3 regions of the Clostridium sp. genome follow, and region 2 is predicted to be linked to each of the others. Evidence: riboswitches for the same ligand, from Rfam matches in the RefSeq annotation. Region 2 holds a riboswitch; each other region holds the start of a gene.

What was found. Region 2 has a riboswitch for S-adenosylmethionine ahead of thiS (sulfur carrier protein ThiS). Riboswitches for the same ligand answer to the same signal wherever they lie in the genome.
Region 1: another riboswitch for S-adenosylmethionine. It lies ahead of LKE46_RS05460 (nitrogenase component 1); the one in region 2 lies ahead of thiS (sulfur carrier protein ThiS).
Region 3: another riboswitch for S-adenosylmethionine. It lies ahead of metF (methylenetetrahydrofolate reductase [NAD(P)H]); the one in region 2 lies ahead of thiS (sulfur carrier protein ThiS).

The regions. Positions count from the first base shown of each region.
Region 1 covers NZ_JAKVOI010000001.1:1,087,259-1,098,526, reverse strand. The annotation lists gene LKE46_RS05490 (nitrogenase component 1) at 1-993, opposite strand, end outside; gene LKE46_RS05485 (nitrogenase component 1) at 1,006-2,328, opposite strand; gene LKE46_RS05480 (nitrogenase component 1) at 2,333-3,763, opposite strand; gene LKE46_RS05475 (O-acetylhomoserine aminocarboxypropyltransferase/cysteine synthase family protein) at 3,792-5,093, opposite strand; gene LKE46_RS05470 (NifB/NifX family molybdenum-iron cluster-binding protein) at 5,120-5,476, opposite strand; gene LKE46_RS05465 (nitrogenase component 1) at 5,592-6,920, opposite strand; gene LKE46_RS05460 (nitrogenase component 1) at 6,922-8,388, opposite strand; SAM riboswitch class I at 8,578-8,682, opposite strand; gene LKE46_RS05455 (response regulator transcription factor) at 8,721-9,437, opposite strand; gene LKE46_RS05450 (hypothetical protein) at 9,464-10,207, opposite strand; gene LKE46_RS05445 (sulfite exporter TauE/SafE family protein) at 10,276-11,268, opposite strand, start outside.
Region 2 covers NZ_JAKVOI010000001.1:3,266,262-3,277,529, reverse strand. The annotation lists gene LKE46_RS16335 (sulfurtransferase TusA family protein) at 1-219, opposite strand, end outside; gene LKE46_RS16330 (M67 family metallopeptidase) at 253-663, opposite strand; gene LKE46_RS16325 (HesA/MoeB/ThiF family protein) at 670-1,500, opposite strand; gene thiS (sulfur carrier protein ThiS) at 1,490-1,705, opposite strand; SAM riboswitch class I at 1,927-2,030, opposite strand; gene LKE46_RS16315 (histidine phosphatase family protein) at 2,179-2,793, shown strand; gene gabT (4-aminobutyrate--2-oxoglutarate transaminase) at 2,881-4,254, opposite strand; gene LKE46_RS16305 (PucR family transcriptional regulator) at 4,422-5,639, opposite strand; gene LKE46_RS16300 (ABC transporter permease) at 5,756-6,532, opposite strand; gene LKE46_RS16295 (ABC transporter permease) at 6,535-7,434, opposite strand; gene LKE46_RS16290 (ABC transporter substrate-binding protein) at 7,517-8,569, opposite strand; gene LKE46_RS16285 (ABC transporter ATP-binding protein) at 8,610-9,704, opposite strand; gene LKE46_RS16280 (aspartate aminotransferase family protein) at 9,940-11,154, opposite strand; gene LKE46_RS16275 (iron-containing alcohol dehydrogenase) at 11,183-11,268, opposite strand, start outside.
Region 3 covers NZ_JAKVOI010000001.1:2,445,209-2,456,476, reverse strand. The annotation lists gene LKE46_RS12030 (2-isopropylmalate synthase) at 1-678, shown strand, start outside; gene LKE46_RS12025 (isocitrate dehydrogenase (NAD(+))) at 707-1,714, shown strand; gene metA (homoserine O-acetyltransferase MetA) at 1,777-2,691, opposite strand; SAM riboswitch class I at 2,777-2,884, opposite strand; SAM riboswitch class I at 3,024-3,133, shown strand; gene metF (methylenetetrahydrofolate reductase [NAD(P)H]) at 3,226-4,083, shown strand; gene LKE46_RS12010 (homocysteine S-methyltransferase family protein) at 4,101-6,557, shown strand; gene LKE46_RS12005 (hydrolase) at 6,638-7,321, shown strand; gene LKE46_RS12000 (argininosuccinate synthase) at 7,482-8,687, shown strand; gene argH (argininosuccinate lyase) at 8,702-10,018, shown strand; gene LKE46_RS11990 (DUF378 domain-containing protein) at 10,082-10,297, opposite strand; gene LKE46_RS11985 (Lrp/AsnC ligand binding domain-containing protein) at 10,366-10,878, opposite strand; gene LKE46_RS11980 (asparagine synthetase A) at 11,262-11,268, shown strand, end outside.

The DNA of each region.
Region 1 (11,268 bases), 2.2 Mb from region 2:
AACTGCACGGAGTCCTTTCAACTCCTCTTTAACCTTTTCTATTTTGGGGATATATTTTTTCCTTTCCCCTTCTATATAATTTTCAACTTCACTTTCCTTTTTTATTACCTTTCCTATCTGCCTCAGCCATGTTTCAAAACCGGTAACACCAAGTGGATTTATGGTCCTTATATAGGGAACTCCATATTTCTCCTCGAGCCCGTTTCCAAGGTATGTTCCAAGAGTACCGCATATACATACAGTGGCAAGTGACTCTGACAGGTGTTCCAGCTCCTCTACAGTTGAATTCTGATACAGGAACACGGGTTTTACTCCAAAATTTGCAAATATATCGGTTATTTCGTTTCGTGCACTTTCATAAAAGTTTTTGAAATTTATTATATTTCGTTTTTGTAGGGGCGGTTTTACAATACTCGTTAGGACTGCATGATCCGATGCATCAAAACCTGATGCCCACACTCTGGATCTGAAACCTTCACAGTGCACTGCCGCTATGGGAACCGGTATTTCCTCCCTTGATTTTTCAATTACACTATCTACATCCTCACCTATAATTCCGGAAGCACAGGATGTTCCTACAAATATGGCTTTAGGCTTGTATCTTTCATATACCTCTCTTATGATATCTCCAAGGCTACCTGCTGCACCAAATACAGTATCCCTTTCATTCATATCGGTTCCCACAAATACAGTGTTGTTTACAATTCCCCTTTTAGCTGCCATCTGGCTGTTTGTTACATTTATGTTGGCAGCCATGGCAGTACATCCCGAGGGAGCATGGTTTATTACGGCAATATCCCTTATCCCAGACAGCTGTCCAAGTGCACAGCCTGCATTGCAGGAGCTTGACTGGCTGAAACATCTCTCCCTGTTGTTCAAAGTACCATTTTGGGATCTGCTTACAAGGTCATTGAGATTTCCCACGTAACCCGTAATTGCTCCCAGTCGGCTTTCTCTCGACGGTGCAAGAGAGTTTTTCAAATTGATTGACATAAAAATTACCTCCTAACTATGTCTTGACAGTATTTTATTGTATATATCTTCTATTAAATTCAGACCTCCAGTATATCCAACATAATTGTGATCAAGTACTATTCTGTCCGATACAGGCAGTGCAACACTTAAATTTATACCTCCAAGCTTTGAAGCAATATCTACATCCCATGAACTTCCAAGTATCAACGGTACTGTTTTTATATGAAATGCCGATAATTTTTCATTGATTACTCCCCCGTCCTGAGAAAAAGTTATTTCACAGGGTATACCTGGAGCAATATTTTTAAAATAGCTCCTGATATTCTCTCTAAACACCTTGGGTACATCCTCTGTTATAAATTGATGTCCCGGCAGGAGTCCAAGATCATTTGATAAAAATTTGCTTATAGCCAGTGCATATATGGAATCATTTATATTAAAAAATCTTTTGGGAAGATCATATCTGAATTCTACAAAAAAATCTGCAAATCTGGTTAAATAATGATAATACTCATTTTCTTCCCTTTCCACTACTCTGTCTACAATTTTTTTATCAACACCTGCAAATTCTGCAATTTTCCTCAAAAATTTTGAAGTTTCAGCTCCTCCAATAGGAAGTACAGGGCAGTGAATATAAGGTGTGTCAAATTTTTTCTTCAAAAGCTCGGCTGTCTTTATTCCTATCCAGGGTGACAGGACTATATTGAACTCAGCATGGGGTATGTCATTTATTGCATTTATCCCTCCACTGTCATATCCAAATAATATATTTGCCTTAAGACCTATGCTCCCGAGCAATTTCTTTATCTCCCTCAAATCGCCTTCCCAAAACGGGTCATGCATGGGAACTGATGAAAATATATTGACAAGCCCCGGGATTCTTCTGCCGTCATCTTTCAGATACTGATTTATTATGGCTTCCATGACCAATTCATGGCCTGCATACGAATCACCCTTAAATCCACCGGTCTCTGCATACACTATTGGAACTCCCTTTCTCTGAAATTCTCCTACTATACTTCCCACATCCTCACCTATTATATCCGAGGTACATCCTGTAAGAACTACAAAGAAGTCTCCCTTCATTATTCCAAGAGTTCCCTCTATAAGTTCTTTCAATTTCTTTTTTCCACCAAAAACCACATCTCTTTCAACCATATTGCTGCAGGGAATGGCATCTCCTCCTGCGTATCCAGTTCCCTGATATCCACCGCAGCCTGCCATTCCGGCAAACAGCTTTGCACTGCAGCCAGGTCCGGCATGCAGTATTGGAATGGCTCCTTCTATGGCTGAAACCGTCTGCTGTGCTCCAAGTGCACAAAAATGCCTTGGTTCCTCAAGTAGTTCATCCATTTTTCTACCCCCTTAAAAAATCATCTGTATATGGAAGTTCGTTATGTGCCGATATTCCCTTTACAAAAGACGGATTGCTTATAGTATCCAGAATCAATTCTCCATAATTTATCAATCCATCATATCCGATTCCAAAGTGCTCATCTCCCATAAGAAATGATGGTATTCCAAGCTTTGTAGCCCATATTGTACCTGTATGCCTGGCTATATAAATATCAGGCCTATATTTATATAATCTTCTTACTATTTCAAAAGATTGTTTATTGCACACGGATATTTTAAAATCGCCATAATTGTTTATATCACTTTTAAGGGTATCCGATCTTTCATCATTATTGTCAAATACAGGATCATGATGCCATGTACAATTTTCTGAAAGCTCCATTCCAAGATCTTTAATTATGGCTACAAGTCCATGTCCATGGGCTGCACCTGCACCTATAAGCACCTTTTTACCATTCAGCTTTTCTCTGAGTTCAGCTATTCTATCTTTTGTCCTCCCCCTTTCCTCTTCTATCAAATCCTCCACTTGTTTCTCCTTGTGAACTACCTTTCCAAGCTCCCTGAGCCATGCGTTAAAACCTGATATTCCATATGGTGCCGGTGCCTTTACTTCCGGAACTCCAAAATATTTTTCAAGTCCTGACGCAAGATATGTTCCCAGGGTTGAACATATCTGCAGGGTAGCTGCTGCTTCCGATATGCGGCTCAAACTTTCTATGGTCGTAAATGGTACAATATAGTTCACTTTAAGCCCGAGTTTTCCAAGAAGAGGAGTAAATATGTCCTTGCCTTGAAAATTAATTATATTCACTTCATCACTTTTTTTCTTTATTGCAGGTTTTACGATCTTTCTCAAAATCCCATGATATGCGGCATCAAATCCTGTAGCCCAGATCGAAGATCGAAATCCCTCGCAATATATCGTCACTACCGGTACATTCAATTCTTTTTCAAGTTTATCAACTATGCTTTCAATATCATCCCCTATTATGGCAGAAGCACATGTTGTCGTCACAAATATTGCTTTTGGATCAAATCTTCTCTTTGCTTCCCTGACTGCTCTTTCAAGCTTTGGGATACCTCCATAAACCATATCTTTTTCAGTTAAGTTTGTATTTATATATTTCAAGTTTGACACTTTTAGATTTCTGTTTCTGCTTCCAGTTCTATAAGCAAGATTACGACCCGGGATATCGCCGCTGCAGCCTGCAGGACCATGCTCTACAATTGCTGCATCCTGAATACAGCAAAGCTGGTTCATAACCTGATTTGCACTGCAGGATATACACTGTGTAAACTTCCTCTCATAGTTTTTAAGAGTTTTATTGCTGTAACTTTCACGCAGATTGGATGCAGTACCATAATATCCTGTTATAGAACCGAGCCTTCTTTCTCTCACTTCAACTGAAGCCTTTTCTATATCTACACTCATACTATCTCCTCCAAATCAAATAATCATTTTACTGCAGTGATTTTTCAAACGCCTGGTCGAGATCTGAAATCAAATCATTAACATTTTCCAGTCCAACAGACACCCTCAATGCATTTTCAAAAGCTCCTGCCTTTTCCCTCCGTTCTTCACTCAAAGAAGAATGTGTAGTTCGGGAAGGCTGTATAACAAGTGATTTTGAATCTCCAACATTTACAAGAAAACTAAATACCTTTAAACTATTTAAAAATTTATTTATATCTTCCTGACTTCCTTTAAACCCAAAAGAAAATATACTTCCTGCTCCCTTAGGTAAATACTTTTCTGAAAGCTCCCTGTTTCTGTAATTTCTTTCATCCTTTATATTAGGATAACTTACCCATGAAACCTGTGGGTGATTTAATAGATGGTCTATAATTTTTTCTGTGTTCTCAACTTCTCTCTCAATTCTTACAGATAATGTTTCTATTCCCTGCAGTATTAAAAAAGCATTGAATGGACTTAGAACTGCTCCAAGTTCAGATAAATAGTGCAGCCTTACCCTTGCTGTAAAAGGTGCATCAGGAAAAACTTCAAGCAAATTTTTATTTTCCACTTTATAATCAGGTTCTGTAAAATGCGGAAATTTTCCACTGCTCCAATCGAATTTATTATTTTCCACAATCAAACCTCCAAGTGTAGATCCATGTCCTGCCAGGGATTTGGTAGATGAATAAACAACTATATCAGCTCCAAACTCAAATGGTTTTAAAAGATAAGATGTTGCAAAAGTATTGTCGACAATAAGTGGAATATTTTCTTCATGAGCTATATTTGCTATAGTTTCTATATCTATGACATTTATCAATGGATTGCCTATTGATTCTATGAATATGCATTTGGTATTCTCTGTTATTGCATTTTTAAAAGATTCCGTATCATAGGGATTCTCTATCCATTTTACTTTAACACCAAATTTTGGCAGTGTATGCTCCAGTAAATTATATGAACCTGCATATATTGAATACACTGCAATTATTTCTCCCCCGCCTTCTGCTGCATTCAATAGAGAATAAGCTACTGCAGCCATTCCCGACGAAACAGCAATAGCAGCCGTTCCTCCCTCAAGTGCTGTTATTCTCTTTTCAAGTATATTAAGAGTAGGATTTCCGCTCCTTGTATAAAAAAATCCATTCTCCTCTCGTGATTTCAATCTCTGGAGCCTATCCGTATCACCAATATTAAAAGATGCGGTTTGATAGATTGGAACTGTACATGCATAATTATGTTCTTCAGGTTTGTATCCAGCTCTAAGCTGAAGTGTTTCAAATTCATAATCTTTTTCTTCAGACATATCAAACTCTCCTTGATTTTATATTTTTAATTGCAATATCTATCTATCTTGTCTACTTTATAATAGTATTCCACAAGTTTTTTCAGGGCATAATCTATAGGTCCCTCTACGTCAAAAGCATGTATACCGTTTTTCCCTAAAAACTTGATTGCCCCCTGACCTATCTGGCTGACGACGACAATTCTGCATCCTGAAAGTGCTTTTATAATATATAAAAATTTATCATGATCAGAGTTGAAATTTTCCGGCACATTTTCCAATTTGCGAAGCTCCACAAATTTGTAGTCAGCATCGTTCACTTCATATATATAGAACTGATTGGCCTGTCCAAAATGCTGGTCTATTATTTCTCCATTACTACTCGCAACTGCAATTTTATACATGATATCAAATCCTTCCTTTTAAATAATTCCATAATAAAAAGATCAAATTTGCCTGTAAGAGAACTGTGTTCTCACAACAAGAAATTTGACCTCTAGTTTTCTAGTCAATCAATTATTATTTATAAGTCTCCAAAATATTGCCATATATATCCTCAATCAATCTCAGTCCACCGCTGTATCCAAGATAACCGCCATTCAATACAAGCCTGTGCATGACAGGTATTGATATATTTATTCTGAATGCCTTCAATTCTTCAGCTATATCCCTGTCCCAGGAGCTTCCAAGTATTAATGGAATGTGTGTTCCCAAATCATATCTTCTGAGTCTTTCATTTATTTTTTCTCCATCCATTTCAAAGAATATTTTAAAATCCCTTGTATCTGAAATTTTTTTAAATTCATCCCTTATATAATCCTGATATTTAATTGGAGTATCATCTGTAATATACTGCTCTCCGGGAACAATGCCAAGTTCATTCAACAGAAACTGGCTTATTCCCAAAGCATAGAATGAATCCGTTATATTAAAGAATCTATCCGGTATGCTGTATCTGAATTCCAGAAAAAAGTCGGCGGATCTTTCCAGGTAATAATAAAAAATATCTTCCTCGGTTTTTATTACCTTTTCTACACTTTCTTTGTCAAGTCCTGCAAAATCAGCAACCGACCTTAGAAAACTGCTTGTTTCCCTTGCCCCTATAGGAGGGATGGCATAGTGCAGATACGGTGTCCCATATTTTGCCTTCAAAAGCTCCGCAGTTTCAACTCCGACCCAGGGAGAAAGCACTATATTGAATTCTGCATCCGGTATTGTTTTCCATTCATCCACTCCACCTGATTCAGGTCCGAAAAGTATATTTACTTCCAGCCCTATTTTTTCAAGCAGATGTTTTATGCTGCCAAGGTTTCCCCCCCAAAAAGTATCCTGAAAAGGTATTGATGAAAACACATTTACAAGTCCCTTTCTAACTTCAGGCTTTTTATCCCCGACAAATTGATCTATTATTGCCTTCAATACTACTTCATGTCCCTTAAAATTACTTCCCTTGAAGCCGCCTGTTTCAGCAAAAACTATCGGTATGCCCTTTTTTTTATATTCATCCACCAACGAGCCTACATCATCTCCGACTATATCGGATGTGCAGCCTGTCAGTACTACAAACAGATCTCCTTTTAATACTTTTAATGTTCCGTCAATGACTTCACGCAGCCTCTTTATTCCACCAAATACAACTTCTCTCTCCGTTGCGTTTGTACATGGAATTACTCCGCCGCCTGAATATCCTGTACCCTGATATCCGGAATCCGTACTGAGTCCCCTAAATAACTTCACACCACATCCAGGTCCTGAATGAAGTATGGGCATTGCCCCTTTTATTGCAATTACAGACTGCTGGGCTCCGAGGGTACAATAATGTCTTGGTTCCTGAACTATTTTAGGCATGCTATTTTCCCTCCTTCAGAAAAGTATCCGGCCTCTGTTTGAACCACCAGTCAGTATACGGAAATTTTGCATGGGCTGCAATATTTTTTACAAATTCAGGAGTTTCAAGTACATCCAGAACCTTCTTACCGTAATTTATCAATCCCTGATATCCAAGTCCAAACTGCTCATCCCCCATTAAAAAGGTTGGTATTCCAAGCTTGGCTCCCCAAATTGACATTCCGCCATGTCGTGCAACAAATATATCAGGCTTCAATCTATTAAGCGAATTAACCAGTTCATATGCCTGCTTGTCACATACACTGAAATTCTCTATATCACCGTAGGTATTTATTGCATGATCAAGGCTCTTAGCTGCTTCCGCCCCGTTATCATAGCATGGATCATGGTGAAATATGGATGCTCCCACAATTTTCATTCCAAGGTCTTCAAGAAGAGCCATCAAACTGTGACCATGTGCCGCACCAGCTGTAATGTAAGCCCTTTTACCCTTTAACCTGCTCCTCAGCTTTTCAAGTTCAGGATATATTTTTTCCTTTTCAGATTTTATCAATTCCTCTACCTCGGCTTCTTTTCCTGTAATTCTCCCAAGTTCTCTAAACCATTCATCCGTTCCCTTTATTCCGTAAGCAGGAGGTGCCTTTACCTCCTGTACTCCATATTCCTGCTCAAGTGCTGCTGCAAGATACGTTCCAAGTGTAGGACATATTTGAACTGTAGCTGCAGCCTCTGACATTTTTTGAAGCTGCTCTATAGTTGAGAAAGGAACTATATAATTTGGCCTCAATCCTATTTTTCCAAACAAATCTGTAAAAATATCACTTCCCCAGAAGTTAATTACATTTATTAGATCTTTTTGCTTTTTAACAGGAGGTTTGACTATTTTTCTTATTATTCCATGATATGCAGCATCAAAGCCTGTTGTCCACATCTTTGACTTGAACCCTTCGCAGGGAATATACACTACAGGTATTTTGAATTTTTTTTCTGCATCTTCAGCTATTGTTTCTATATCATCTCCTATAATACCAGATGCACAGGACGCAGTTATAAAAATTGCCTTGGGATTGAATCTGTTAAAAGCTTCTTCTATTGTAGTCTTTAATTTTTCTCCCCCTCCATAAATAGTGTCCTTTTCTTCAAGATTTGTACTCAGCAGTCTGGCATTTCTAAGTTTGAAATTTCTTTTTCTCTGGCCTACTCTGTTTGTAAAATTAAAATCCGAAAAGTCTGCCGAGCATCCAAGCGGAGCATGGTTTATAACAACTGCATCCTGTATCATTACAAGCTGGCAAAGTGCGTTTCCCGAGCTGCATCCGAGGCATTGACTGAAAGAATGTTTTCTGTCACAAAGCCTTTTCCCCTTTGACATTTCGCATAGTTGGGATGCATTTCCAAAAAAGCCCGTAATTGATCCAAGTCTTGTTTCTCTTATTTTAATTTCCGGTGATTTTATATTTATGCTCAAAATTGTATCCTCCCTTTTATATTTATCAATAATTACTAAAATCCAATTGACAAAAAAGACTAGGTAAAACACTACGAATATACATCGCCGGCTTTACTTAGTCTCCAGTATATCTGGTCAACCAATTAACTGTAAATAAAAAACAAAACCTTCCCCTGCAAAAGATACGGGAAGGTTATTTCTTCCATTATCTTATCTTCCAGGTATATTTCATCCTGCAGGAATTGGCACCTTGAATAAAATCCAGGTTGCCGGGCATCAAAGGGCCTGTCCCTCCGCCTCTCTTGATAAGCTATATACTTCTATTAGTATATTCAATATTATTGAATATGTCAATATCTTTTTTCTACAATTCCACCAAATTTATAACCTATTCCTCTTACAGTCAAAATGTATACAGGGTTTCTGGAATTATCTTCAATTTTTTGTCTCAAGTTCTTTATATGTGAATCAATAGCCCTGTTATATCCGTCAAAATTTTTTCCCAGTACAATGGATATCAATTCTTCTCTTGTAAAAATTTTTTCAGGATGTCCTGCCATAACTGTAAGTATATTGTACTCAACAGGGGTAAGATTGACTATACTGCCTGATTTTTTAACTTCATAGCTTGAGTTGTTTATTGTCAACCTGCCGTTATCTATGGAAATTATGTAATCCATAATATCTTTATCATCCACTGTTCTTCTTAGAAGTGATTTCACTCTTGCCACAAGCTGTTTTGGACTGAAAGGTTTTATTACATAGTCATCTGCTCCTATGTCAAATCCATTGAGTATATCAGATTCTGAAGTTTTGGCTGTAAGCATTATGATAGGCACCTTGGACTTCTTTCTTAAAATACTGCATAGTTTTTCTCCACAAATATCCGGAAGCATAAGATCCAGAATCATGAGATCAGGATTTACTTTGTCAAACATATCCATAACGGTATTTCCATCGTATGCAGAATATACAGAATATCCATCTCTCTGAAGATATGATTTTACAACTTCCACAATTTTTATCTCGTCATCTACTACAAGTATTCTTCTTTTCTGTTCTTTCATAACCAAGACTCCATTCAAATCCTATTTTAATTTATGGATTCAACAGTTATTACAGGGAACTTTTTGCCATCAGCATCCGGCCCCGGATTAGTACCGGTGTTTCCTTTTAATACTCCCTTTACCGTAACTTGAACCGGATATTTGCCCTTACCTTCCTTTACATGTTTCTGGACAATATTCCATGCAGTCAACTGCGATCCACTACCATTAAAAGTCCATTTTCCGTCTTTACCACTTTTATTGTCTGAAGCAATATTACCGTCAAAATAGTAAAATACCCAGCTGCCATTTTGCTGAAAGGTTATTCCCAGTCCGGACAGAGCCATCAATCTCATATATACCATATTTGCAGTATCTTCTTTAAGTCCAGCTGCAAAATCATCTTCTGAAGTAATATATCCGGTAATACTAACAGACCTGGCTGTAGATTTACTACTATTGTTATCTGAAATATCAGAAGTTTTTTCCTCCGGCTGTGAATTTACAGTATTGGATTGAGATTTTTTATTAAGTTCAACTTTGCCTTCTTTATCCAGTTCTGATTTTGCTGAAGATTTTGTTCTATCCACGGCTACAGTTTTTTCCTGAGTTTTCTCTGCATTATGATTTGAATGTTGTGACTGCAGCATTTGTTTGCTGTTCATAGAACTTTTATCCTTATTTCCAGCTTCAGTTTTAGACGAATTTGCCTCTATAATCCATACACTTCCAGCTATAATTAAGCATATTGCTGCAATTATTCCAACTACAATTTGATTTTTCCTCTTCATAAATATCTGCTGTTACAATATTATAGCACAATATTATAACAGTTTTCACCTTCCTTCTTAATTTAAATTTAATTTTTAGTCTTGTCCTGATTCAACTTGTCAATGCTGTCTACAACTGTAATTTTGCTCTTTATCATGCCCATCCAGCAGGTATACACGAATTCTCCACCTCTATCAGGAGTAAATTCGATTATGTTGTCTCCTACCTTCAAATTCTTTTTTACATTGTATTCTGGAATCTGAATTGCCTTGTTGCATTCGTTCAAATTTTTTTCGTCAACATGCAGATTCCATTTCACAGGTATTCCTTTTATCACTTCAATAGGAGTAAAGCTGTCACTTTCAAGTTCCGTCCTTACATTTTGGGTTCCGCCTTCAATAGCCGAAAATCCCTTCCCATTTCCATAAGGCATGTTCTTCATTCCTACAGAGACACCATACAGTGAAAATCCTCTGCCTATCATGGCTATTCCAAGACATAGTACAAGTACAGCACTGGCTTTCAAGATTATTTTTGAAAAATTTTTAGTTAAAATAGTATTTAAAATTCCGAACATAAACATCAAGGGCACTGTACCGATTGAAAAAAAGAACATGGAAGCGGCACCAAGTATCACACTTCTTGTTCCAAGAGCATATAATTCGACTATTTGAATTGGTCCACATGGCATTAAGCCCGTTAACAATCCAACAATTATAGGACTGTAATTGTTATTTCTACGAATTTTTTTAGCAAAAAAGGATGGCACTGTGATATTTACTCTTCTCAGAACTTTAAAGATTCCAAGCAGATTTATTGCCATTATAACCATGAATATGCCGCCTACAATAGGAACGATTCCCCTCAGCATACCAGAAAATCCAATTATTCCTCCGAGTCCTCCAACAATTCCACCCACAATAGTGTAGGATATTATTCTTCCGATATTATAGAACAGGGCAGGCCTGAATGCTGAATTTGGAGTTGCAGTACCATTCTTGCTGATGGTCTGTGACATATTTATTCCACCACACATACCTATACAATGAAAAGATGTCAATATTCCAAATGTAAACAACAG
Region 2 (11,268 bases):
GGCAAGTTCACTTAGACATTGAAATTGCTTTAGGCTTATAACCCCACCTGGTATTCTAGTTCTTACCATGTAAGTTTCCTTTTTTCTCTGTTCATATACTCCCATCGACACTCTGAATGCCTTGAACCTGACTGGATCTATATCTTTTCTTTCATATTGCTCAGACTTGTCTTTTATACTTTCTATTGCCTTATAATTATCCTGACTTATATCTATCATATAAAATACACCTCCCAAAATTTATATTAATAATTAACTGACCTTGTACGCAAGTTTTTCAACAATTTTATCTTTACTTATCTTAAATAAGTTAAATACAGGCTCCTGCTTTTGCAGTGATAAAATCCCATAGAGTATATTAGGGTCAAATGCAAGCCTTTTATCCTCTTCAGAAGGCCTGGATGGAGATTCAGGATGGGAATGGTAGTTTCCTATCACCTCCAATCCTTTTTTTCTAATGGACTTTATAACATTGAACTGTTCTTTTGGATCCATTGAAAAGTGTTCATTACTGTGGTCTATATTGGTCAGAGCATATACCTCTTTTATAAATATATCTGCTCCGGACTTATTTCCAGCAAGATAACCACAGCATTCATCCGGTAATTCTCTTCTTGCCTGCTCTATAATTTTTTCATACTCCAATCTATCTATATAAATCATAATTTATCACCCTTTTAAACTTCCGGTTTTTAGATCACAAGCAGCCTGCTCATAGTCTATAAGATTTTTTATAGTAGGATGCTCGCCACATATTCCACATTTTTTATTTTTACCGACTTTTATTTTTCTGAACTGCATTGTCAGTGCATTGTACGTTAGAAGATATCCAGCAAGATTACCTCCAAGTCCAAGGATATATTTAAGAGCTTCGGTTGCCTGAAGCGATCCTATCACTCCACCCATAACACCAAGTACTCCTGCCTCCCTGCATGTAGGTACTACACCAGCTGGAGGTGGTGATTGAAAAATACATCTGTAGCAAGGAGTCCCATTGTCAGGTATGTAGGTAGTTAGTTGTCCCTGAAATCTTATTATGCCGCCATGCGAAAATGGCTTCTTGGAAAGTACGCAGGCATCATTTATCAAAAATTTGGCTGGAAAATTATCTGTACCGTCTATTATAAAATCATAGTTCTGATCCTCTATTATATCCAAAATATTGTGTGAATCTACAAGTTCATCATAGGTTATTACATTTACATCATGATTTAACTCGTTTATGGTTTCCTTCCCGGATTGCACTTTAGGTTTCCCTACATCTTTCGTCTGATGTATTATCTGTCTTTGAAGATTGGACAAATCAACTACATCTCCATCTACAAGTCCAATAGTTCCTATACCTGCAGCAGCAAGATACATTGCCGCAGGTGCTCCAAGTCCGCCTGTACCTATGATGAGTACTTTTGAATTGAGGAGCTTTTCCTGTCCTTCTACTCCAACTTCAGACAATATTATATGTCTTGAATATCTTTCGATTTGCTCTTCATTAAAATCCAAGAGCTCCACCTCCCATGAAATACAAGAAATCTATCTTATCATTTTCTTTTAATACAGTATCGGAAAATTTATCTCTATCTACAAATTCATCATTCAATTGTACTGAAACCATATCAGGCATTTCAACATTTTCAATTTTCAAAATTTCAGTTACTGTTACTCCATCCTTTATATTCTTGTCTTCTCCATTTACCTTTATATTCATAACGTCCTCCTAAAATATAATTATCTAAATATTTTTCTGCAGGATGATTTTTAATTCCAATCTTTTATAATCTTTTAACTTTTATGGTGAAAAGTCAATTAAGCTAAATTTAATAATATACTACAACTTACAAATTATCATTTCACACCTAAAAAGAACTAATCTGATTATAAAATAAAAAACCTCCTGCTTAAAATTACAAGAAAGTTTTTTTATACACTTTCTCATCTTTCAGGTATGTACCTGCTGGAATTGGCACCGTTGAAAACCATGTTCAGGTTGCCGGGCATCATAGGGCCAGTCCCTCTGCCTCTCTTGATAAGAATCAAATATTCAATTAATTTAAATATTAACATATTAAAATTGATTTTGTCAACAAAATGATCAAGCATTCGAATTATATGTTTATTTTTATTGACTTGCAGTATAAAATATTCTAGTATTTAATCATAAAATACGTGGGAGATGTAGCAATGCAAACTGAATTATTATTGATAAGACACGGTCAAACAGAATGGAATACACTTGGTAAATTTCAGGGATGCTCAGATATAGAGCTTGCACCGGATGGAATAACTCAAGCTGAATATCTTGCCAGGCATCTAAATGGAAATTTTGATTATATTTATTCAAGTCCATTAAAACGTGCCAGAAAAACTGCTGAAATAATTTCAGAAAATACTGGTAAACAGCCTATGATAGCAAATAACTTACGCGAAATCAATTATGGCAAATGGGAAGGACTAACTTCCAGAGAAATTCTTACTAATTACGAAAAAGAATACATAAGGTGGAAAACCGATACCGAAGAAGCACCATTATGCGGTGGAGACTTAAGTCTGAAAAATGCCTGCAAAAGAGCCAGAGGTGTTTTAATGGATATTGTGAACAAAAATAGCCATAAAAAGATCGCAGTAGTAGCCCACGGCGGAATAATAAAAGCCGGATTAGTGGCATTATTTGACTGGGAACTTTCAATGTACCATAAAATTGTACTTTTAAATACCTCTGTGTCCAAAATAATTTTTGATGATAATTTAAGTCCAATGATATATACCATAAATGATACTTCTCATTTGCCAAAATAAGCCTTGATTATTTATAGTATAAAAAGAAGTACACCTATTAGATTAAATGTACTTCTTTTTTATCTAAAATTTTACAAGGCAAAACTACTAAACAATACTTTTATATTTTACTTGTTCTTGTATACTGAATTTGCCAATTGCATCTTCAAGCACCTTGAGTCCATATTCAAGTTGATCATGTGTTATCACAAGCGGTGGAAGAAATCTGATTACATTGCCGAACAATCCGGCATTTAAAAATATAACTCCATGTTTAAAGCAATAATCTACGATATTCTTTACAATTTCTCCATAAGGTTCCTTTGTGCTCCTATCCTTTACAAATTCCAGACCAATCATGGCTCCAAGACCTCTTACGTCTCCTATTACACCATACTCTTTTTTCATTTCATTAAGTTTATCTAATATATATTTACCAACTTCATTGGCCCTGTCACAAAGGCTATCTTTTTTTATTTTTTCTATAACTTTGAGTGCCGCAACACATCCCAGCGGACTGCCTCCGTATGTTCCTCCAATTCCTCCAACACATGCAGCATCCATAATTTCAGCTTTTCCTACAACTGCGCTCAGCGGAATTCCATTTGCTATGGATTTGGACATAGTTATTATATCAGCCTCAACATCAAAATGCTCATGTGCAAACAATTTACCCGTTCTTGCAAACCCAGCCTGTACCTCATCAATTATAAACACTATATCATTTTCATTGCATATCTCTTGAAGCTTCTGGAAATATTCTTTCGGCGGTACTAAAAAACCCCCTTCTCCTTGTACGGGTTCTGCTATAAGACAAGCTATCATATCTTTTGATACAACAGTTTTTAACATGGTCCTCAATTTTTCTGCACAAGCTATACCACATTCAGGATATTTACATCCAAGTGGACATCTATAGCAGTACGCAGCTTCAGTCTTATAAGTTTCTGTTGAAAAAGGCCCGAACCCATTTTTATATGGCTTATATTTACTTGTTATGGACATTGTGAGATTAGTCCTGCCATGAAAAGATCCGTTAAGTGAAATAATACCGGTTTTTTTTGTGTATGCCCTTGCTATTTTAATAGCATTTTCTACGGCCTCGGCACCACTATTTGAAAGCATTGCCTTTTTCGGATAATTGCCTGGAGTAATTTCTACAAGCTTTTCTGAAAGTGCAATATATGGCTCGTACATATTTGAATGAAAACATGGGTGAATATATTTGTCAAGCTGTGCTTTTACAGCTTCAACTACTCCATCGTCCCTATGTCCAATATTCTGCACTCCTATAGCTCCTGCAAAATCAACAAACACATTTCCGTCTATATCTTTTATAAGCGCTCCTTTTGCTTCATCTACAAATATGGGTGCAGAACAACTAACCCCTTTAGCTACATATTTTTCCCTCTTTTTTATTAATTTCTTCGATTTAGGACCTGGAATCTCCGTTACGATTTTTGCATTACTTTCCTCAATCATTTCTAATCCCTCCAAATATCATACCTTATAATTTTATAATTAATAAATTGTTTCTTAACAGTGTTATAATTTATTAATTTATTAATTACTTCATATATAATTTAACACATTGTCATTGATATTAATATATACCTAGGAGACAATTATAAAGTATTCTATTTGTTCTTTTAGATACATGTTATAAAATCGTTTATTTTAAAAGCCATATCAAAATTTAATAAATCGTCTATACTTTTAAGATTGCATCCAGAAATTTCCTCTATTCTTTTGATTCTGTACTTTAATGTATTTTTATGTATAAAAAGGCAATTAGCAGTATTTAATAAGTTACAGTTATTGTCTATATATGTCTTAAGAGTTTCAACCAATCTTGTAGAATTTTTCATATCATAATCAATTAATTTTCCAAGTGTCTCCTTATAAAATATTTTCATTTCATTCTTCTTTTCTATTTCAAACAACAATCTGTATATTCCTATATTATTGTAGTTAAGTATTCCATCTTTGTTTTTAACTATTCTTAAAATCTTTAAAGCTTTCTGTGCATTATCCACACTGTTTCTAAGATTTTTTAAATTAATCCACAAATTGCTTATACCAATGTTTATATCAATATCTTTTATTTTGTAAGATATTCTCTTGATTAATTCATATGCAATGGAATTAATCTTGTCCTTCTTAATATTATCAACAGCAAACATTACTATTATAGAATTATTTTCAACTATCCGGATTGTATTTTTATCATATATATCCATGACATCAGCTATTATTTGATTAACTTGCTGTACAAATCTATATGCAATTTCTTCATCCCAGGTTCCACTTTTTATAATAAAATCAGTAAAATTATTTATCAATATGACAAATGTACAATAAGCCGATCGGGGGCTATATCCATAAAAAACCGCTCTGTTTACAATCTCCTGACTGTTGAAGTCTACATCACCATAAATTATCTTTTTCATAAAATTGTTCATGGATTCCTGCTCAATTCTGCTCATAAAAATAGCCTTGCATATACTTTGACTTATATCAATAAACCTTATATTAAAAGGCAGTTCAAATATTGGAAAATCAAAGGAGTTTGCAGCATCTATTACTTCCTTCGGAGTTCTGTCAATATATGGACCTACATTTATAACAAGACCAGCTACATTTTTACTATTTAAATCATTTACAATCTTTACAAGTTCATTAGGCTTGTCTTGTATAAGTATACCTGTTATTAAGACTAATTCTCCACCTTTCAACCACATAATGTAATCTGGATTTTCAAGGTAGTGAACCCACTTTATTACTCTATCCAATCCGTTTTTACCGGCTACAAGTTTCAACTTATCAGCATAAGGCAACGTGTTTACATTTCCACAATTAACTATCATAATTCATACACACCCTCATATATAATCCTACTATATTAAAATTTTAACACAACATGATAGAAAATTGTGGCTGCATGAAAAAACTGATGCCCATGCATCAGTTTTAAAAGTTGAATTTAATTCTGTTTTATTTTGGCAACTCTGCTCTTCATGATTCCCTGTATACCAAGCATCAACAATGTTATACCTATCAATATTGTTGATACTGCAGCTATATCCGGAGCTATATTGTTTCTCATGCTCTCCCACATTGCAACAGGAAGAGTCTTGGTATTTGCACCGGCTATAAACATAGTTACAGTTACTTCATCTATTGAGGTACTGAAGGCAAATATTGCCGCAGACAGCATACTGGCCTTTATTTGAGGCAGTGTTATATGAAAAAATACGCCAATATACCTGGAACCCAAACCCATGGCAGCCAGTTCTATATTTCTATCAACCCCTTTGAGACCTGTCATCACAGTTACAAATACCATTGGTATGGAAAGTAGTGTATGCGCAAGCACTATACCCTGTATAGTATCAGTCAATCTTAGGGGAGAAAAAGCATTATACAATGCTATGCTTATTATAATTACAGGAATAACCATAGGCATGACCATAAATGCCATAAAAATTTCTTTATATTTAAATTCTATTCTAGTAACTGCCGCTGCAGCCATAGTACCTATAACAAGCGAAAGTATTACCGTCAGTATGGATATTTCGATGCTTCTTCCAAAGCATTCCATCCATTGACTGTTGTCGAAAAATGCTCTATACCATTGTGTTGAAAAACCTGGAGGTGGAAACTTAAAATAAGTCAAAGAAGTAAATGATAATGGTATAAGTACAAATACAGGTGCTATAAGAAAGAACAATACGACAATTACAACTATAGGCAACCACATTACTACTCATCTCCAATCATATGATATTTTTTCATCAGCAACCCAAGTACGGACAATAGTGCCATGGTGATTATAAACAATACCAGTGCAAGTGAAGATGCCAGAGGCCAGTTCAACGTAGCACTTATATTATTTTGTATAAGTGTCGAAATCAGCATGTTTTTTGATCCACCCAATAATGAAGGGGTTATAAAGTACCCTAATGATAGAACAAATACAAGTATCGAGCCCGACAATATCCCTGGAACTGACAGCGGAAAAAATATTTGCCAAAAAGCTCTAATCGGCTTTGCTCCCATGACTTCTGCTACCTGAACCAATTGCATGTCTATATTCTCCATGGAAGAATAAATATTCAAGACCATAAATGGAAATAAAACATGAACCATACCAATTGTTACAGATATAGTATTGTACAGCAGATGCATTGGCTTGTCTATCAATCCGATATGAATAAGAAAGGAATTCAATATGCCCTGATCCTGAAGAATTATTATCCATGAAAAAGTACGAACCAGCAAGCTAATCCAAAATGGTATCATAATTATAAGAAGAACCAATCTTTTTGCTCTGGAAGATTTTGTCTTCACAATAAAATAAGCTACAGGATATGCCAGTAAAATGGATATTATTGTTATTAAAAATCCAGTTTTCAACGTAAGCAATATAACCTGAAAATATATTTTCTGTGTAAAAACCATAGATAGGTACTTTAATGTAAACCCATCCTGATCTACAAAACTCAATTTGAATAATTTCAATATAGGAATAAACGTAAACAGCAGTACAAACAATCCTGGAATCCAGATCAACGTCCATTTTGGATTCAGTAAATTCCTGAATCTGGACCACAAAAAATTATTTTCTAATCCATATTTTTGTCCTTTTAAATTTTCATCCATCAATTTTATCCCTCCATTCATCGGTTGATTGTTTCTATACTCAGTACTTTGAGATTATATAATCTCAAAGTACTGATACATTTTACTGAATCAACCATTCTTGAAACCTCTTATCCACAGCTTCATAATTGTCAGCCCACCAGTTGACATCTACAATTATCTGTTTTTTAGCATCTTCGTCAGTTTTACCAAGTGCCTTTTTTCTATCTTCCGGCAATAAATCAACTGCTTTTGAACTTGCTGGTCCATCATCGATTAATTTCGAAAATGCTGCCTGCTGCTCTGGAGTAGTTACATATGCAATAAACTTCATGGCAAGATCCTTATGTTTTGCTCCTTTTGGTATTACCCATGAATCTCCGCCTATTAAGGCTTGATTATATTCTAAGTCTACCGGTGCTCCTTCTCTTTTGGCTTCTGCAATCCTACTATTCCATGATGCTGCCAAAGTAACATCTCCACTTGAAAGAGCCTGAGGTGTCTGTGCCCCGCTAGTCCACCAGAGTTTAACATTCTTCTTTATCTTGTCAAGGCTCTTAAAAGCCCTGTCTACATCCAAAGGATATAAATCTTCAGGCTTAACTCCATCTGCCAAAAGCGCACTTTCCAATGTTCCCAGAGGATACTTCCACATAGTACGTGCTCCAGGATATTTGGCTGTATCCCAAAATTCAGCCCAATTCTTAGGATGATTATCCTTTGAAAAAGTATTTGTACCGTAACAAATAGCAACACTGAAGGTATCTGATCCTACACCATATGGATTTATAAATTTTTTATCAATTCCATCTGTCTTTATTAAGTTATAATCCAATTTTTCAAGCAGTCCCTGTTTTCCACCTCTTAATGAAAAATCAGAATCTACATTTACTACATCCCATTCAACATTTCCCGATTGAACCATAGCTTTCAGTTTACCGTAGTCGGTAGGATTTACTACAACTATTTTAACTCCATATTTTTTCTCAAACGGCTCATAATTTGCCTTTTTCCTGGCGTCAGAATATGCCCCTCCCCAATCAACAACAACAAGCTGTTTATCATCATTTCCTGAAGTCTTTGAAGAATTCCCACATCCTGAAAAACTAAACAATATTAACATTATTCCTATTAAAGATAGTAATTTTTTCTTCATAATTTATTCCTCCTCATCCGATTCACACAGATTTTATATATTAATTTCCTATCAAGGAGCATTTGTCTGTCTCCCAATTCAATATTATTTCCTGACCTTCAGTCAATAAATTCTTTATAGAATCCTCTACATCTACTTTTACTATCATCTCCTGCTCCTTCTTGTTAACTACTTTTACTTTTAATGAATCTCCAACAAAAATGACTTCTTTGACAACAACACTGATGTTATTATCATATTTTGCTTCACCTTTACTGACAACTATGTTTTCTGGTCTTAATGCTATGGAAACTGCCTTGCCCTGTAGGTACTGATCTGGTTCCTCCATTTCCGCCTTCACAATTTTTTTATTGAATATTTCTACAGTTGCCAATTTCCCTTCTGTTTCAATTATTTTTCCATCTATAAGATTTATTTCACCAATAAATTCTGCTGCAAACCTGCTCTTTGGTTTTTGATATATATTTTCCGGAGTATCTATTTGCTCCAGCTGTCCTTTATTCATAATGCATACTTTATCCGACATTGTAAGTGCTTCTTCCTGATCATGGGTAACACTTATAGTTGTAATACCGATCTTTTGCTGTATATGCTTGATCTCCAACTGCATCTTTTGTCTCAGGTGTTTATCCAATGCCCCCAATGGTTCATCCAGCAAAAGCAGCGGAGGGTTGAACACTATAGCCCTGGCTAAAGCAACTCTTTGCTGCTGACCTCCACTCAGCTGTTTAGGATATCTCTTTGCTACCTCCTCCAGATCAATCATTTTTAACATATCATTGACTCTTTTTTTTATGTCGTCTTTGTTGACCTTTCTAATCTTAAGAGGATAGGCAATATTATCAAAAACAGTCATATGTGGAAATAGGGCATAATTTTGAAACAGCATTCCAATATTTCTTTCATAAGGTTTCTTCTTTTCGATATTATCATTATTCAAAAGGATTTGACCTGAATTTATTTTTTCAAACCCCGCAATTAGTTTTAATAATGATGTTTTACCTGAACCACTTGGCCCCAATATAGTTAAGAATTCTCCTTTATTGACTTTGAAGCTTACTTTATCAACAGCTTTAAAACTTTTATAATATTTTTCTACTTTGTCCACTAATAAATCTGCGCCAATTACAGTCATTCCTCTTCCCCCTTATCCATTATAATATTTATAATATTTATAATATTTAAATTGACATATTGCTAATTTAATAAATTAATTATATATAATTTAACATATTACTAATAATATTCATATATACAAAACAAACAATTATATATATACTTGTTTGTACCTTAAGTACATATAAAAGAAAAGCGGTTTTCTGTAATGATTAAATTTCATCACAGAAAACCGCAAACGAATGTATGAAAATTTATTTATATGCTTCTTCTACTGCTGCCCTTAAAATCTCGTATGCCTTGTCACAATCTTCTTTAGCTGCAATAAGCGGCGGCAGTACACGAATTACAGAAGTTCCTATCAAGGTGACAAGAAGCTTTCTATCAAAACAGCCATGCTTTATGTCTTTACCCAAAGGTGCATCAAATTCAATGCCTATCATCAGTCCCTTGCCACGTACATCCTTCACATGTGGAAGTGTCTTCAATTTATTCATGAAATAATTTCCCACTTTTTCAGCATTTCCAGCCAGATCATTATCCAGCAATTCATTTATTTCAGCAAGTGAACCGGCACAACATAAAGGATTCCCTCCGAAAGTGGTTCCATGAGATCCCATAGTGAAAGCTTTTGATACCTCTTCAGTTGCACAAATTGCTCCAATAGGCATTCCTCCACCCATAGCTTTTGCCATGGATACGATATCCGGCTTTATACCATAATGCATATATGCCATAACCTTTCCAGTTCTGCACCATCCTGTCTGTACTTCATCTATTAAAAGCAGCATACCTTTGTCATCACAAAGTTTTCTAATTCCTTTCATGAACTCCTGTGTAGCCGGAATAACCCCTCCTTCACCCTGGATCGGTTCAATCATAATGGCAATTGTATTTTCAGTAACTAAGGATTTGAATGATTCCAGATCATTGAAGTCCGCATAGGAAAATCCTGGAACCATGGGCTTGAAACCAATCTGGCATGCATTGTCAGGTTGTCCTGTAGCAGTCAATGAACCGTAAGTTCTTCCGTGAAAGCCCTGTTTGGCCGTTACAATATTATATTTGTTGGGTCCATACTTTTCTACACCATACTTTCTGGCCATTTTGATCATTGCCTCATTTGCTTCGGTACCTGTATTTTGGTAGAATATCTTGTCCATTCCAATGGTTTCACATATTTTCTCTGCCAGGAGTGCCTGTGGAATAGTATAGGGATAGTTAAATGTATGCATTACATCTTCAATCTGTTCTTTTACAGCAGCAATAACTTTGTCATTGCAGTTTCCTGCACTGTTTACAGCAATACCACCATAAAAATCGAGATAGCCTTCCCCCTTTTCATCATAAAGATACATACCCTTTGCACGTTCACATACAAAATCATAGCGTTCATATGTTTCAATCATATATTTTTTAACTAAGGATTTTACATCTTGTGCAGCTAGTCCTTTATCTTTTAATCTCATATCTACGATCTCCTTTATCTACATAAATTTATATACAAGCATAGTAAATTTCTTTAATCTCTTCATAATCAAACTGTTTCGGATTATTCTTCAATGATGCCATGGAAACCTTCA
Region 3 (11,268 bases), 820 kb from region 2:
GTTCCTAGAAGCGTACAGGGACTTGTGCATGGACTTAGGACAATATGTGGTATTCCGGAGGAGTGCATGGAATGGCACGGGCACAATGACTTTTATGCGGCTGTAGACAATTCAACTACTGCATGGCTTTATGGAGTGGCATCCATAAACAGCACTCTGTTTGGAATTGGTGAAAGAACTGGAAACTGTCCTCTCGAAGCCATGATATTCCAATATGCGCAAATCAAAGGGAATACAAGGAGCATGAAGCTTGAAGTTATAACGGAAATAGCAAATTATTTTAAAAATCAACTTGGATATGATATTCCACCAAAGACACCTTTTGTAGGAAGCCAGTTCAATGTTACAAAAGCCGGTATACATGCAGACGGGATGCTCAAGGACAAGGAGATTTACAATGCATTTGACACAGACAAGATACTCGCAAGGCCGGTTGTAATTGAAATAAATCAGTATTCAGGACTTGCCGGTATAGCAGCATGGATTAATACCTACTATAAATTGAAGGATGAAGACAAGGTAGAAAAAAAAGACCCTAGAGTTGTAGAAATAAAGAGGTGGGTAGATGATCAGTATAAAATGGGAAGAACCAATATAATAAGAAACAGTGAAATGGAGCTTCTTGTGAAAAAGTTGATGCCTGAGGTACTTGAAAAAAGGGAAGAGAGAGCATGTTGACTAAAATGAATTGTTTGGAGGCATTGGAATGAGACAAAAAGTTACCCTTATTAAGGGGGATGGAATAGGGCCTGAAGTTTGTATGGCAGCCAAAAGGGTCATAGATAAGAGCGGAGCTGATATTGACTGGGAGATCTTTGAAGCTGGAGCTGCCGTAATTGAAAAGTACGGTACGCCAATACCGGATCATATAATAAATAGCATAAGAAAAAACGGAGTAGCCCTTAAGGGGCCGGTTACCACACCTGTTGGGAAAGGCTTCAGAAGTGTAAATGTAACCCTCAGGAAGCAGTTAAACCTGTATGCAAATATAAGACCTATAAAAACCTATGCTGGTGTAAAATCCAGATATGAAAATGTAGATCTTGTTATTTTTAGAGAGAATACAGAGGATTTATATGCCGGCATCGAGCATATGGTAAGTGATGAGATAGCCGAGAGTATAAAGATAATATCAAAAAATGCAAGTAGAAAGATAGTAAAAGCCGCATTTGATTATGCAGTTAAAAATGGAAGGAAAAAGGTTACTGCTGTTCATAAGGCAAATATAATGAAACTTTCGGATGGCCTGTTTCTTAAAACTGCACAGGAAGTGGCCAAAGAGTATGAAGGCATTGAATTTGAAAGTGTGATAGTAGATGCAATGAGCATGAAACTTGTACTTAATCCTGAAAATTATGATGTTCTTGTAATGCCGAATTTATATGGTGATATCTTATCCGATATGGCATCGGGACTCATAGGCGGACTAGGACTGGTTCCTGGAGCAAATGTAGGTGAGGATACAGCAGTATTTGAAGCTGCACATGGATCTGCACCTGATATTGCAGGTAAAAATAAAGCCAATCCTACGGCTATAATACTTTCATCAATCATGATGCTTAGATATCTTGGAGAAAACATCCCGGCGGATAGGATAGAGAATGCAGTTGAGGCCGTGCTTAAAGATGGAAAGTACCTGACCTGTGATCTTGGCGGAAATTCTACTACCGATGAATTTACAGATGCAATAATTTCAAAATTGGATTTCAATTAAATAAAGGTGACGAATGCAGAACTACCATACAGCAGGTAGTTCTGCAGTTTTTTACACCAGAATTAGAGCTTGTTCAAGTCATATGGTGTTTCCTGATATACGTAATAGTTGAGCCAATTTAAAAATAGTAAATTGGCATGTCCTTTCCACATGGACAGTGGAGCTTTTTTTGTATCATCATCAGGAAAATAATTTTTTGGAATTTCTATAGGAAGGTTGCTTGCCTTGTCCCTTTCATATTCCTGCTTCAATGTCAGGGTATCATATTCGGAATGTCCCATGACAAAGATATCGCGGCCGCCCTTTGTAGCTGCTATATAGATTCCTGCTTCTTCTGATTCTGAGAGTATTTCAAGTTCAGGAACACTTTGAATATCCTCTCTTTTTATAGTTGTATGCCTCGAATGAGGGGCATAAAACAGATCATCAAAACCCCTTAATAGTTTTACATTCTTCCTGGTGATGGTATGTGGAAACACTCCAAACAACTTTTTGTCCAATGGATATTTTGGAATACCAAAATGATAGTAAAGACCGGCCTGAGCCCCCCAGCATATGTGGAAGGTTGAATAGACGTTTTTCAGGGACCAGTCCATTATTTCAGTGAGTTCATCCCAGTAATCTACATCTTCAAATTCCAACTTTTCTACAGGTGCTCCCGTTATTATCATCCCGTCAAATTTTCTGTGACGTATTTCGTCAAATGTCTCGTAATACTTGAAAAGATATTCTTCGGAAGTATTTTTTGACTTATGGGATTTTGGGTATACAAGGGTTATGTCCACTTGAAGCGGGGAATTGCCAAGAAGTCTGAGCAGTTGTGTTTCAGTGACAGTCTTGACGGGCATCAGATTCAATATTACTATATTGAGAGGACGTATATCCTGCTTGACTGCACGTTTTTCGTTCATTACAAATATATTTTCAGCTTTCAATATCTTGCAAGCTGGAAGACCATTAGGTATATTTATTGGCATAGAACTCATCCTTTACAAATATTGATTATGGACTAAAAAGGCCATTTTTCTACTAAGAAAAATGGCCTGTAATATCGAACTATTTTTCTTATCTTTCAGAAAAAATCTGTAGGAATTAACACCATGCATTCAAATGAAAAATGCTGGTTGTCGGGCATCATTGGGCCTATCCCTTAGCCACTCTCGATAAGATTTTTAATTGGTTTAATGAATATGATATACTAAAAACTTAATTCTGTCAAGAAGATCAAAAATTAGAATTTTTGTATTGACAAGCATGCTGAAAAGTATTAGCATTAAATAAAATGTACTTTAACAATAATATACTGAGGTTCTTATCAAGAGTGGTGGAGGGACTGGCCCTGAGAAACCCGACAACCAGCATGTGCGTCATGCAAGGTGTTAATTCCTACAGAATCATGAAAATTCTGGAAGATAAGAAAAGAATGCTGTAATGTATCGATACAAACTTAGGCTGCTTTTCTTAATAAAAAGCGGCCTTTTTTGAACTAAATTTTTATGAGGAGAGAATTTATGAGCATAATAGATATATTCAATGACAAGGAATTTATACTTTCCTTTGAAGTTATACCATTTAAGAATAAAAGTAATTTCCCGAGCTTTGAAAACAGGATCAATAATTTGAGCAAAATGAATCCGGATTTTATAAGTGTAACTTATGGAGCTGCAGGAAGAAGTAAAAATGGATCCATGGAGACTGCACTTTATATAAAGAACAAATACAATATAGAGGTGCTGTCACATCTCACCTGCATAAATTCTACAGAGGAAGAAATAGAGAAATACATATCGGAGCTTGCTGATGGCGGAATAAATAATATACTTGCACTCAGAGGAGATATTGTCAGGAATTCCAATTCACAAATAAATAATAAATACAGATATGCAAAGGAACTTGTAAAATATATTTCAAGAAAGAGAGATATGTGTATTGCAGTTGCAGCATATCCCGAAGGACATGCGGAATCAAGTAATCTGGATGAAGATATTTTTCATCTGAAGGAGAAGGTGGACTGCGGGGCGGATTTTCTTATCACCCAGTTTTTCTTCAGCAATGACTATTTCTACACGTTCAGGGAAAAACTGGGCAAGATTGGGCTGGATATACCTCTGCTGGCAGGTATAATGCCGGTTGTTAAGGCAAGACAGGTTAAGAGCATGAGTCTGCTTGGCGGCGCAAGTTTGCCTAAAGAACTTTTGGCCATAATAGATAAATATGGGGAAAATGAAGAAGACTTCTTTAAAGCGGGAGTAGAATACAGCTTGAATCAAACACGCGATTTGGTGAAAAATGGAATAAAGGGTATTCACTTGTATACCATGAATGACTTGACTGCTGTGAACTACATAGTAGATAATTTGTATAATTGATAAAAAGGGGTGGCTATATGGATTTTAACGATTTGTTTAAAAGATTCGAGGATAAATTTATATTTTTTGACGGTGCTATGGGGACAATGCTTCAGAAAAGTGGACTTAAAGCCGGCGATCTTCCTGAAATATTGAACATAACAAATGGAAATACAATCAAGAAAATACATGAAGTCTACCTTGATTCTGGTGCAGATATTATAATAACAAATACTTTTGGGGCAAATGAATTGAAATACAGTGATTCTGAATATTCTTCAGATGAAGTGATAGAGGCCGGGGTTAGAGTTGCAAAAGCTGCTGTCAGGGGAAGAAAGGATAAATTCGTGGCACTTGACATGGGCCCTATAGGCCAGGTCATGGAGCCTACTGGGAACCTCACTTTTGAAACTGCCTATAAACTTTTTAAAAAACAGGTAGTCATAGGTGAAAGGGAAGGAGCCGATATAATACTGATTGAGACAATGATGGATATATATGAGACCAAGGCTGCCATACTTGCAGCAAAGGAAAACAGTTCCCTTCCGGTTTTTTGCACTATGACTTTTCAGGAAAACGCCAGAACTCTGATGGGGACAGATCCCAGAACCATGGTTTTTGTTCTGGAAGGTCTTGGGGTTGATGCACTTGGAGTCAATTGTTCGCTTGGACCAAAGGATCTTCAGCCCATAGTGGATGAAATTTTAAGGTACTCGTCTACTCCTGTCATGGTTCAGCCAAATGCCGGTCTGCCAAAATATGATGGGAAAGAAACCTATTATGATGTAAAAGCAGCTGAGTTTTCAGAACAAATGAAGATCATGGCAGAAAAAGGAGTAAGAATACTAGGAGGATGCTGCGGCACGGACCCTGAATTCATCAAGGCCACTATAGAACTGGTAAGCGGACTCAAGCCTTTATGTCCGGAGAAAAAAGAATTTACTGCAGTGACTTCAGGCAATCAAACTGTAATAATAGGTGGTAGAACAAGAATAATAGGTGAAAGAATAAATCCTACTGGAAAAGCCGCATATAAACAGGAACTTAGGGAGAAGAAGATAGGATATATCCAGAGAGAGGCCCTGTATCAGAAAGAAGAAGGCGCAGACATACTTGAACTGAATGTAGGACTTCCTGAAATAGATGAAGTTGAAATGATGAAAAAGGCTGTAAAGGCAATACAGCAGGTTTCATACCTCCCGGTAAGCATAGACAGTCCAAATCCCGACGCCCTTGAGGCCGGAGTGAGATTATACAGGGGCAAACCTCTCATAAATTCTGTAAATGGCAAGGAAAAAACCATGGAAGAGGTTTTCCCCATAGTAAAAAAATATGGAGGCTGTATTATAGCTCTCACTATCGACGAGGCAGGAATAGCAAATACGGCGGAAGAAAGGTTTGCAATTGCGGAAAAGATAGTAAAGAGAGCTGAAGAGTTTGGAATTTCACGTAAGGATATAATAGTTGACTGCCTCTCCCTTACTGCCTCTGCCCAGCAGAAGGAAGTCATGGAGACGGTAAGGGCGATAAGAATGGTGAAGGAAAAACTTGGTGTAAAGACAACACTCGGGGTAAGCAATGTATCTTATGGACTTCCAAATAGAAAACTTTTAAACAGGACATTTTTGCTTATGGCACTGGAAGCCGGTTTGGATCTGCCGATAATGAATCCCGGAGATGAAGGAATGAAGGATACTATAGCTGCATTTGAAGTACTTTCATACAGGGATGTGGACAGTAAGAATTTTATAGAAAAGTACAAGGATATGCCGAAGGAGTCAAATCAAAATAAAAAAAACAACGTTGTAGATAAAAGCAAGGATGGAAAACACCAGAAAGATAAAATAGACAAAAAGACTCTAAAGCAGATAATTATAGACGGCATGGAGGACGAAGCGATTCTGGCTACAAGTCAGCTTTTAAAGTTGAAAAAGCCTCTGGATATAGTAAACTTATATGTTATTCCGGCACTGGATGAAGTGGGGGCAAAGTATGAAGCAAAGGAAATTTTTCTGCCGCAGCTCATGCAGTCTGCAGAGACTGTAAAGAAGTCTTTCGAAGTCATAAAGAAGAGTATGGTTGAAAGCGGACAGAGCAATGTGGATAAGGGGAGAATAGTCCTGGCAACAGTCAAGGGAGATATACACGACATAGGTAAAAACATAGTGAAGGTGCTTCTGGAGAACTATGGGTTCAACGTAATAGATCTTGGGAAAGATGTGGACATTGAGAGAGTAGTTGATTGTGTAAAGCAAAACAATATAAGGGTTGTTGGATTGAGTGCACTTATGACTACCACGGTTATAAACATGAAAAAGACGATAGAAGCTCTTAGAAAAAGTAATCTGTGCTGCAAGGTCATAGTTGGTGGAGCAGTATTGAATCAGGAATATGCAGATATGATAGGAGCTGACTTTTATGCGCGGGACGCCAGAGACACGGTTAAAATAGCTGAAAAGATCTTTTCACAAAATGAACTGGAATTTGTTAAATAAAAAAATTTATATGGAATATCTGAGAAAAATGATATAAAATATGTTTATAAATACTCTAATTCATTTTAGGAGAAAATATCATGGAAAAAATTAATAAGAAAACAGGCAAATATGTTCCACATATAAATGGGACACTCAGAGGTCATATGATAAATCTACCTGATGTAATAAGGCAGACATCAGGAATAAAGGTATTTGGCAAGAGATTGAAATCTTTTGCCTTTACGACAGATGTGGCAGTTATAAAAAATATAAATGCAGATGCAGTTTTCGCTGTATATCCATTCACGCCTCAGTCCGTCATATCTGAAGCCCTTGTAGCAGCTTCAGATGTACCTGTTTTTTGCGGCGTAGGAGGCGGACTTACTACGGGGAAAAGAGTTATAAATCTGGCATTGAATGCAGAATTCACGGGAGCAATGGGAGTTGTTGTAAATAGTCCTACGTCAGATGAAATAATAAAAGCCATGAGCGATTCCATTGATATACCAATTGTTGTAACAGTAGTTTCCGAAAGGGACGACATACAGAAGAGAATAGATGCGGGTGTTTCAATTTTAAATGTATCTGCAGGTAGCAGTACACCTGAACTTGTTGGGAGTATAAGGAGACAATTTCCTGAGTTCCCTATAATGGCTACAGGCGGCAAGGATGAAAAATCAATAGAGAAAACTATAATGGCGGGTGCAAATGCTATTGTCTATACTCCGCCGTCCACATCTGAACTGTTTAAGGAGAGCATGGAAAGATATAGAAAAATGTAGATTATAAATCGGTGGGTAAATTATCCATCGGTTTATAATTATGCATAAAAATGAGTGAATATATAGTTGAATAAAATAAAAATGTTGCATATTTATAATATTATATGTATAATTATAATATAATATTAAGATAATACTTAAATGTGATGGGGGTCATTTTATGAAAGACAAAGTAGTATTAGCATATTCGGGCGGATTGGATACCTCGATTATAATTCCATGGCTCAAGGAGAATTATGATCTGGATGTAATAGCAGTTTGCATAGATGTAGGTCAGGGAGATGACTACGACAAAGTAAAGAAAAAAGCGTTGAAAACTGGAGCTTCAAAGATATATGTGGAAAATCTTACAGAGGAGTTTGTACAAGACTATCTTTTCAAGGCTGTTAAGGCACATTTGCTGTATGAAGATGAGTATATGCTTGGAACTTCTCTTGCAAGACCGCTGATGTCCAAAAAATTGGTGGAGATTGCCCATAAGGAAGGAGCAAAGTATATAGCACATGGATGTACGGGAAAAGGAAATGACCAGGTGCGCTTTGAAGTTGGAATAGCTTCTTTTGATCCTTCCATAAAGATAATTGCACCATGGAGAATCTGGAATATAAAATCAAGGGAGGATGCCATAGATTATGCCCATTCAAAAGGTGTGGAAGTTGCTGCAACCAAGAAAAAAATATATTCGGAGGATAAAAACCTATGGCATATAAGCCATGAAGGCGGAGATCTTGAAAATCCGATAAATGAACACAAAAGGGATATGTATTCCATGACGACTCCTGTGGAACAGGCAGAGGACAATCCTGAATATGTAGAAATATATTTTCAGCAGGGTGTGCCTAAAAAAGTAAATGGCAAGGAACTCTCACCTGTGGAACTTCTGACCGAATTGAATAAAATAGGCGGCAGAAATGGAGTAGGAGTAATTGATATAGTTGAAAACAGACTGGTTGGGATGAAGTCAAGGGGAGTCTATGAAACTCCTGGTGGGACTGTACTTTATGCAGCACATAGATGCCTTGAAAGACTTACAGTAGACAAGAGTACCTATCATTACAAACAGCTTGTATCACAGAAATATGGCGAACTGGTATATGACGGACTCTGGTTTACACCGCTCAGGGAAGCACTTGATGCTTTTGTGGAAGTTACCCAGAAAAATGTTACAGGTACGGTTAAGCTCAGGATATACAAGGGCAATATAATAAATGCCGGAATAGATGCTGAAAATGCACTCTATGATGAAGACATATCCTCATTTGGTGCAAGTGAGCTGTACAGTCACAAGGATGCAGAAGGATTCATCAAGATATTCAGCCTTCCAAGCAAGATAAAGGCCATATCGGATCAGAATAATCAGAAATAGGAAAGGAAATTTTTATGAAGTTATGGGGAGGAAGATTCAAAAAATCTGAAAGCAAGCTCATGGAGGATTTCAATAGTTCTCTAAGTTTTGACAGGACACTCTATAAAGAGGATATAACCGGAAGCATGGCCCATGTAAAGATGCTTGCCAGATGCGGTATATTGTCTGAAGAGGACAGGGACCTGATATTGAAGGGATTAAAATCCATACTTTCAGATATTGAAGATGATAAACTTAAAATAGAGGGTGACTATGAGGATATTCATAGTTTTGTGGAAAGCAATCTTATAGACAGAGTAGGGCAGGTAGGCAAGAAGCTCCATACTGCAAGAAGCAGAAATGATCAGGTAGCTCTGGACTTCAGGTTATATGCAAAAAACAAGGCTGGAGAAGTCATTGATGCAATTGTGAACCTTCAGAAAACCATGAAGGAACTTGGGGAAAAAAATAATTTCATAATGCCAGGATATACTCATCTTCAAAGGGCACAGGTAGTTACCTTCAAGCATCATATAATGGCTTATTACAGTATGCTTGGAAGAGATAGGAAGAGAGTGGAAAATGCTGTGGACCTACTGGATGAAAGCCCTCTTGGATGCTGCGCACTGGCCGGTACTACATATGATATAGACAGGAAGTTTACTGCAGGAGAACTCGGTTTCAAGAAACCTGTAAGCAATTTCCTTGACGGAGTTAGTGACAGGGATTACGCTCTGGAGCTCCTTTCATGTTTTTCAATCATGATGATGCACCTGAGCAGGTTGAGTGAAGAACTTATATTGTGGAGCAGCAGGGAATTTGGATTTGTAACCATAGATGACGAGTTTTCCACGGGAAGCAGTATAATGCCCCAGAAAAAGAATCCTGATGCAGCGGAACTTATAAGGGGCAAGACTGGAAGGGTATATGGAGATCTCATGTCCCTCCTGACGGTTATGAAAGGGATTCCGCTTGCCTACAACAAAGATATGCAGGAAGACAAGGAGCAGTTTTTTGATGCTGTGAAAACCGTATTGAGCTGTGCAAAGGTAATGGACGGGATGCTGTCTACTCTTAAAGTAAATAGTGATAAGATGTTCAATGCAGTAAAGACTGGATTTTTAAATGCAACCGAGGCCGCAGATTATCTTGTAAACAAAGGCATGGCTTTCAGGGATGCACACAAGGTAATAGGTGAAATAGTCCTTTACTGCGAGCAGAATAATAAACCCATAGAGGAACTTTCCCTGGAGGAACTTGCAGGGTTCAGCACATTGTTCAAAGATGACGTATATGATTTTATAGATTATGAGAATTCAATTACAAGAGGTATAAAGAAAAATCTTAGATAAAAATAGAGAAGGTTCAGATGGAACCTTCTCTATTTTAGTATACTATGAATTATGGATATGTAACTATTCGGCTCTATTGGTTATGCCGGTCCTGTCTCTTCCGAAGAAGGATATGGAATACAGACCACATATGCCTACAATTGCGTATATGGTTCTTGTAAGGGCAGACATTGTTCCAAACCATGAAGCTATGAGATCATACTGAAAAAATCCAAGCAACCCCCAATTTACAGCACCTATGACAACTAACACGAGAGCTATTGTATCAAGTGTCTTCATAAAAACACATCTCCTTTTAAATTTATCATAAGTATTATGTGCAAATGGGGCATAAAATATAAGCAAAATCATGACTTGGTTTTTGAATTTTGTTTACTGCTGTTTTGCAGGCTTATCTGGATGTTTCTGTCTATTGGCTGGTAAAGTGATATAAATGTATTTGTCCGCTGTATTCCATCTATAACCTGTATTTTATTCATAAGAAGGTTCTGAAGATCAGCTATATTTCTGCATATTACCTTTACAAATATGGAATATTCTCCTGTGGTATAGTGAAGTTCAACAATTTCATTTATAGCGTTCAGTTCATCGAGAACCTCATTGAAATTTCTTGCCCTGTCAAGGTAAATTCCTATAAAGCAGCATACGTCATATCCTATTTTTGAATTGTCTATTATAAGCTTCGTACCTTTTATTATATCCATGTCTTCCATTTTTTTCATTCTGACATGTATAGTTCCTCCGCTTACATGGCATTGTCTTGCTATTTCAAGAAAAGGGGTTCTTGAATCCTTGATCATTATATCCAGAATCTGAATATCAAGATCATCAAGTCCTTTGATTTTAAAATTTGTACTCATAATCTAAACACTCCTTATACGTAATATACGATTACTGTTTGTGCTAATTTTAATAATAATTTCCTCAGGAAAGGAGTAAAATAAAATTCATTTAGTTACAGTAAAGTTACTTATATTTTAACTTATTTTTTAATATACATAAAGTACTATAACCATTATAACAGAAAGTTTTATCAAATTGATATTAGAAAACGTTATTTCAGGATAATATTTTGAAGATCAACAAATTAGCACTGAAAAATTTGATAAAGGTATAAATGTATTAAATACGAATTATTAATGTTGCAATAATACTGTAAAAAGTATTATTATTGTATTGTTGATGAATTATAAATCTAGAAATCTTATGCATGCTTTGTATTTGATATGAGGGGGAATGTTTTATGGATA